Linked DNA regions of Spartinivicinus marinus. The protein of the gene in region 1 binds, or shares a complex with, the protein of each later gene. Links are inferred from orthologs where the notes say so. Each region holds a gene or a part of one and is shown in the gene's direction. Other genes may lie near its edges. The genes, in order: uvrB and uvrD.

Evidence for each region.
Region 2: the proteins of uvrB (region 1) and uvrD are in contact, whole or in part, in a crystal structure (PDB 7EGT), measured with the Thermus thermophilus proteins. The link is inferred for Spartinivicinus marinus from one-to-one orthologs. Residues at the interface, in WP_096411307.1 of Thermus thermophilus: Glu23, Leu25, Arg26, Asp27, Gly28, Glu29, Arg30, Phe31, Arg55, Glu326, Asp327, Phe328, Glu379, Ser382, Gln383, His398, Gly400, Arg401; in WP_096412145.1 of Thermus thermophilus: His654, Arg656, Phe657, Gln666, Asp668, Glu669, Lys680, Arg681, Leu682, Ser683, Lys685, Tyr686, Ala687.

The regions. Positions count from the first base shown.
Region 1 is NZ_JAPJZK010000001.1:654,621-657,903, reverse strand. Bases 330-3,283 are described here. They hold uvrB (excinuclease ABC subunit UvrB), read left to right. Parts: upstream 330-774; coding sequence 775-2,793; downstream 2,794-3,283. Other genes in these bases: tviB (Vi polysaccharide biosynthesis UDP-N-acetylglucosamine C-6 dehydrogenase TviB), read left to right, coding at 2,911-3,283; OQE68_RS03240 (pyridoxal phosphate-dependent aminotransferase), read right to left, coding at 330-579. In the rest of the region: more of OQE68_RS03240, read right to left, coding at 1-329. UniProt on the Escherichia coli protein: The UvrABC repair system catalyzes the recognition and processing of DNA lesions. A damage recognition complex composed of 2 UvrA and 2 UvrB subunits scans DNA for abnormalities.
Region 2 is NZ_JAPJZK010000001.1:2,735,770-2,739,056, forward strand. What follows is about bases 78-3,035. They hold uvrD (DNA helicase II), read left to right. Parts: upstream 78-433; coding sequence 434-2,638; downstream 2,639-3,035. Other genes in these bases: hexR (transcriptional regulator HexR), read right to left, coding at 78-192; OQE68_RS12370 (TRAP transporter substrate-binding protein), read left to right, coding at 2,978-3,035. Also shown: more of hexR, read right to left, coding at 1-77; more of OQE68_RS12370, read left to right, coding at 3,036-3,287. UniProt on the Escherichia coli protein: A helicase with DNA-dependent ATPase activity. Unwinds DNA duplexes with 3'-5' polarity. Translocates on single-stranded DNA with 3'-5' polarity. Initiates unwinding more efficiently from a nicked substrate than double-stranded DNA.

The DNA.
Region 1 (3,283 bases):
TACTTCAGCTAATGCGGCTAAGTCAGCTTTAGTATAGGCGACACCTGTAGGGTTTGATGGGCTATTCAAAACAACCAGCCGGGTCTTATCTGTAATAGCGGCAGATAGTTGCTCAGCAGTCAGCTTAAACCGGTTCTCCTCCAGGGTAGGGATGATGATAGGTTCAGCCTCTGCAATCTTCACCATATCAGGATAAGAAACCCAGTAAGGAGCGGGGATAATGACCTCATCACCTGGGTTTAACAGGGCTAAAGCCAAGTTGAAAAAGCTTTGCTTTCCACCAGAGGAAACCAGGATCTGGTTCGGCTGATAGGTGAGCTGATTATCATTAGCCAGTTTATTAATGATGGCTTGTTTTAGTTCGGTTGTACCATCTACAGCAGTATATTTTGTTTGGCCTGCATTGATGGCAGCAATGGCTGCATCTTTAATATGTTTGGGTGTGTCAAAATCAGGCTCACCAGCACCTAGACCAATAATATCTTTACCTTCAGCACGCAGTGCGGCTGCACGGCTGGTGACGGCTAATGTGGGGGAAGGTTTGATGGCACTGACACGAAGGGAGAGCTGCACGTCCACCTTGATTCCTCTTAAATCGGTTTATGTGTTTACTATTTGATTTGCTCAGGCTAGCCTGTATACCCATTCGTAAATAGTTATTACGTTTGGGGTAATTACCAGTTAAAAATAGCCCTAATATATTGGGTAGGTATTAACTGACTTTTTAGATCTTTTGCTCATCCATCATACTAGATGAAGCAGGCTTCAGGAACCATGACAAAGCAATTTCAAGTTGTTTCAACGTTTCAGCCAGCAGGTGATCAAGGCGCAGCGATTAAGGCTGTGATACAAGGTGTGAATGCTGGCCTGGCATCACAGACTTTATTAGGCGTTACTGGGTCAGGTAAAACTTACTCAGTAGCCAAAGTGATTGAGCAGTTACAACGGCCTACATTAGTGATGGCACATAATAAGACGCTAGCGGCTCAATTGTATGGCGAATTCAAAAGTTTTTTCCCAAATAACTCTGTTGAGTACTTTGTTTCTTATTACGACTACTACCAGCCAGAAGCTTATGTACCCACCTCTGATACCTACATTGAAAAAGATGCTTCAATCAATGACCACATTGATCAGATGCGCCTTTCGGCAACAAAGGCATTACTTGAAAGGTCTGATGCCATCATAGTGGCCACTGTTTCGGCAATTTATGGCTTGGGTGATCCAGAATCTTATTTGAAAATGGTGATGCACCTTGATCGAGGTGATACGGTTGATCAGCGAACTATTTTAAGGCGATTGGCTGAGCTGCAATATACTCGTAATGATCTTGAGTTACGAAGGGGAACCTACCGAGTGCGCGGTGATGTCATTGATATTTTCCCAGCAGACTCTGAACAGGAAGCCGTTCGAGTTGAGTTATTTGATGAAGAGATTGACCAACTGGCTTACTTTGACCCACTGACAGGAACGGTCACTCAAAAGACTCCCCGAGTCACTATTTTCCCCAAGTCTCACTATGTGACACCAAGGCAAAAATTGCTGGATGCTGTTGAAGAAATAAAAGTTGAATTAAAAGAGCGTCTGGAGCAGTTACGAAGTAATAATAAGTTGGTTGAAGCTCAGCGCCTAGAACAACGCACTCGTTATGATTTAGAAATGATCATGGAGTTGGGCTATTGCACAGGTATTGAAAACTACTCCCGCTATCTTTCTGGTCGGGCTCCAGGCGAACCCCCACCAACCCTATTTGATTACCTACCCGATGATGCCTTGTTAGTGATTGATGAGTCTCATGTGACTGTGCCGCAAGTGGGGGCCATGTATCGTGGTGACCGCTCTCGTAAGGAAACCCTAGTGGAGTATGGCTTCCGCTTACCTTCTGCCTTGGATAACCGTCCGATGAAGTTTGAAGAGTGGGAGCTGAAACGCCCGCAAACTATTTTTGTGTCAGCAACACCAGGCCCGTATGAAATGGAGCACCAAGGTCAGCAGGTTGAGTTGGTGGTAAGGCCAACAGGGCTAATTGATCCAGAAATAGAAGTTCGGCCTGCGACTAGTCAAATCGATGACTTATTGTCTGAAATCAGTGTGTATGTAGAGCAGCAGCAACGGGTGTTGGTAACTACCTTAACTAAGCGGATGGCAGAAGATCTAACGGAGTTTCTGCTTGAGCATGGGGTTAAGGTCCGTTATTTACACTCAGATATTGATACGGTTGAGCGTGTAGAGATTATACGCGACCTGCGCCTGGGGGTGTTTGATGTATTGGTGGGCATTAACCTGCTAAGAGAAGGCCTGGATATGCCCGAAGTCGCCTTGGTGGCTATTCTGGATGCAGATAAAGAAGGCTTCTTACGCTCAGATCGTTCCCTAATTCAAACTATTGGCCGCGCTGCCCGTAATATTCACGGTAAAGCGATTTTATATGCGGATAAAATTACCGGCTCTATGCAGCGTGCCATTGATGAAACTGATCGCCGTCGAGCAAAACAGGTGGCGTACAATCAACAGCATGGCATTACTCCAAAAGGAGTGACCAAAGCTGTTGCGGATATTCTTGAAGGTGCCACAATTCCAGGGAAAAAAGGCAAGAAGGGCAAGCAGCAGAGGAAGGTTGCAGAGCCGGAAGCACAGTATCAAGTGAAGCACGCTAGCCGAGAGAGTTTGTTAGCGCAAATCAGTAAGCTTGAAGAGAAAATGTATGAGCATGCCAAGAACCTTGAGTTTGAGGAAGCAGCGTCGGTACGTGATCACATTAATCAACTAAAGCAAAATGCGCTCTTACAATAGTTGGGGCTTAGTCGAAATTGCTTGCGTAGTCATTAGTGCTTACTAGGATTATACTTGCCGGCAGTTATAACCTTTAAATTGATAAATGAGTTAGATTTTAGGCGGAGAAACGACTACATGGACCAGCGATTAAAAGAAAAGAAAATCGCAGTAATTGGCTTAGGTTATGTGGGTTTGCCATTAGCCGTGGAGTTTGGCAAGCACTATAACACAGTTGGCTTTGATATTAATCAAACGCGAGTTGCTGAGCTTTGTGATGGTGTAGACAAAACCTTGGAAGTGGACTCAGCTGAGTTAAAAGCGGTAGATAAAATCAGTTATACAGCCAGTGTAGCTGACCTGAAAGACTGCTCTATCTATATTGTGACTGTTCCTACGCCAATTGATGACTATCGGCAGCCTGATTTAACCCCTTTAACCAAAGCCAGTGAAATGCTTGCTAAAGTAATCAGCAAGGGTGATATCGTTATCTATGAGTCGACAGTTTACC
Region 2 (3,287 bases), 2.1 Mb from region 1 along the record:
ACTACAGCCGACTGCACGACAAAACCTGAGTACCGTAGGTTCACTTATCTCGGCTTCTGTTGCTAGGTCTGCAATGCTGATATGCATAACACGAGTAGGGTTATGAAGTACAAAATCTGCCACTTTCTGCTCAGATCGGCGAAGTTGACTGTAGCATTGCTGGATTTGTTGTAACAGCTGAATAGAAACCATGTGAGGTGAATCTTTGCTGGGCCTGTTTGTAGTTATACTACAAAAAATGCATACAAACTATATGGAAATAAGGTTAAGTAGGTCTAACCTGAATATTTTATGGCTACCCAAAACACTGTGGCTGATTGAAATATCTGGCTCAGCATTGCAAGCTAAGGCTGCTCGCCGCTAAACTAGATGATCTTAAACAAGATAGCTGCTGTTTAATTTCTGCCCACACTACTCCTGGCTACAAATCACTATGGATGTATCCCAAACTTTAGACTCATTAAATACTGCTCAGCGTGAGGTAGTTGCTTCACCTATTGGAAATTGCCTGGTGTTGGCTGGTGCAGGTAGTGGTAAAACACGAGTATTAGTACACCGTATTGCTTGGCTGATCCAAACTGAAGGTATTTCGCCACATGCTATTATGGCCGTGACCTTTACCAATAAAGCGGCAGCAGAAATGCGTAGTCGAATTGAATCCCTATTGGGGGTGAGTACCCGCGGAATGTGGGTGGGCACTTTTCATGGTTTGGCTCACCGTTTATTGAGGCTGCACTGGCGAGATGCTGGGCTGCCAGCGAACTTTCAAATATTAGATGCTGATGACCAACTGCGTTTAATTAAGCGCCTTATGAAGGGCTTAAACTTAGATGAAGCCAAGTGGCCACCCAAACAAGCTCAGTGGTACATTAATAACCAAAAAGATGAAGGACGCCGGCCACAAAATATAGAGCCATATGGTGACCCGTTTGAAGTGACAATGCTAAAGGTTTATCAAGCCTATGAAGAGGCTTGTCGTTTATCTGGGATGGTGGATTTTGCTGAGTTGCTACTGAGAGCCCATGAGATATGGCTGCATAAACCAGAAATTTTAAAGCACTACCAGCAGCGATTCCGCTATTTATTGGTAGATGAGTTTCAAGACACTAATACTATTCAATACGCCTGGTTAAGGGTGTTGTCTGGGAATCAAATTCCCGTGATGGTGGTGGGTGATGATGATCAGTCTATATACGGCTGGCGCGGTGCAAAAATCGAAAATATCCGACAGTTTGGTAAAGATTTTTCTGATAGCCAGACTATTCGTTTGGAGCAAAACTATCGATCGACCAAAACTATCTTGCAGGCAGCTAATGCTTTAATTGCCCATAACCCCAGTCGACTGGGTAAAGAATTATGGACAGAAGGTGATAAAGGCAATGAAATTCAGCTGTATGCTGGGTTTAATGAAGTTGATGAGGCCCGCTTTATAGCTCAACGTATTTCCAATTATTTAGAAAGCCACAAGGGTAAATATAGTGATATTGCTTTATTGTATCGCTCAAATGCTCAGTCGCGTATTTTGGAAGAAGCCTTATTAAGAGGCAGTATTCCTTATCGCATATATGGTGGCTTACGATTTTTTGAACGTGCTGAAATAAAAAATGCATTAGCTTACTTGCGGCTTTTGGTAAATCGCAATGATGATGGTGCTTTTGAGCGGGTAGTGAATTTACCAACACGCGGTATTGGTAACAAAACCCTGGAGTTTGTTCGAAATACGGCGAAAACCAATGACGCTAGCTTATGGCAGGCAGCTGAACAAGTGATTAATCAACGGCAGATATCAGCACGAGCAGCAAACGCGTTGTCAGGATTTTTACAGCTCATTAATAATATAGATTCAGCCACTGATGAAATGGACTTGGCAGCATTAGCTGATCAAGTAATTACCATGAGTGGCTTGATTGAGTTTCATCAAAAAGAAAAAGGAGAAAAAGGTCGTGCTCGGGTAGAAAACTTAGAAGAATTAGTGTCTGCTTGTAAAACATTTGACCCGGATGACTACTTTATTGAAGGAGCAGAACAACAGCCCAGCCCATTAGCTGCCTTCTTAGACCATGCAGCACTGGAAGCAGGTGACACTCAAGCTGATCAATTTGAAGATTGTGTACAGCTAATGACGTTGCACTCCGCCAAGGGGCTTGAGTTTCCTTTGGTATTTTTAACGGGTATGGAGCAAGGTCTCTTTCCTCACAAAATATCCCTGGAAGACCCTGATGGCTTAGAAGAAGAGCGACGCTTATGTTATGTAGGCATTACCCGTGCAATGCAGCAGTTGTACTTAACCTATGCTGAATCCAGACGGTTACATGGCCAGGAAAATATAAATAGACCCTCGCGATTTATAAAAGAAATCCCTACTGAGTTAGTTAATGAAATACGAATAAATGCGTCTATTACCAGGCCAACGTATACCCGTATAGCCCCTCGTGCAGTGCAGGTAATAGCGGACAAAAGCCCAATACCCGAAACAGACTTGCAGGTTGGTCAGCGAGTGTTGCATAGTATCTTTGGCGAAGGCACTATTATAAATTACGAAGGGCAGGGCGCTCAGGCTAGAGTTCAAGTGAATTTTGCCAATGAAGGCGCTAAGTGGCTGGTAGTCGCTTATGCTAAGCTAGAAGTTATTGATTAATCGATAAAAATAACTGCTAACAAAATAAACAACATAAAATAGAACAACAAAGGCACAATACTTACCCTTAATGGCCTAAAGTAAAAAGCTCTAAAACTAAACAGCTGAAGAGTTGTTAAACTTTAGACGTTTATAGGCGAAAGCGGGTGAGCAAGTGCCTTATAACCTTTGACGGTTCAAAAAATATAACCAAAGCGGATGAGGTATAGGGCAGGTCAACACATATATGTAGGCTGGTACTAACAACCAATAAAAAAGCATTCGCGCACGGTATATTTAGAGAAAAATAACAAATATTGTTTAGTTAAAGGTTTCACGAATAGATAGGGAGTCATTCATATGAAACGACGCGACTTTGTAACTGCATTAGGTATTGGGGCTGGTGCTGCTGCACTATCTGCCTGTGGTAAAAAAGAATCTGAAGATTGCGCCCAACAAGGCATAGGCGAGCAGGCAGCCAGCAAAGATGTTATCCATTGGAAAATGGTAACTACATGGCCAAAAAACTTTCCTGGACTAGGTACAGCCCCAGAGCGCTTTGCTAAAAATGTCGCGAAAATGAGTAATGGGCGGCTGCAAATAAAAGTACATGGTGCGGGTGAGCTGGTTCCTGCCTTGGAAGCATTTAGTGCGGTATCAGCTGGCACAG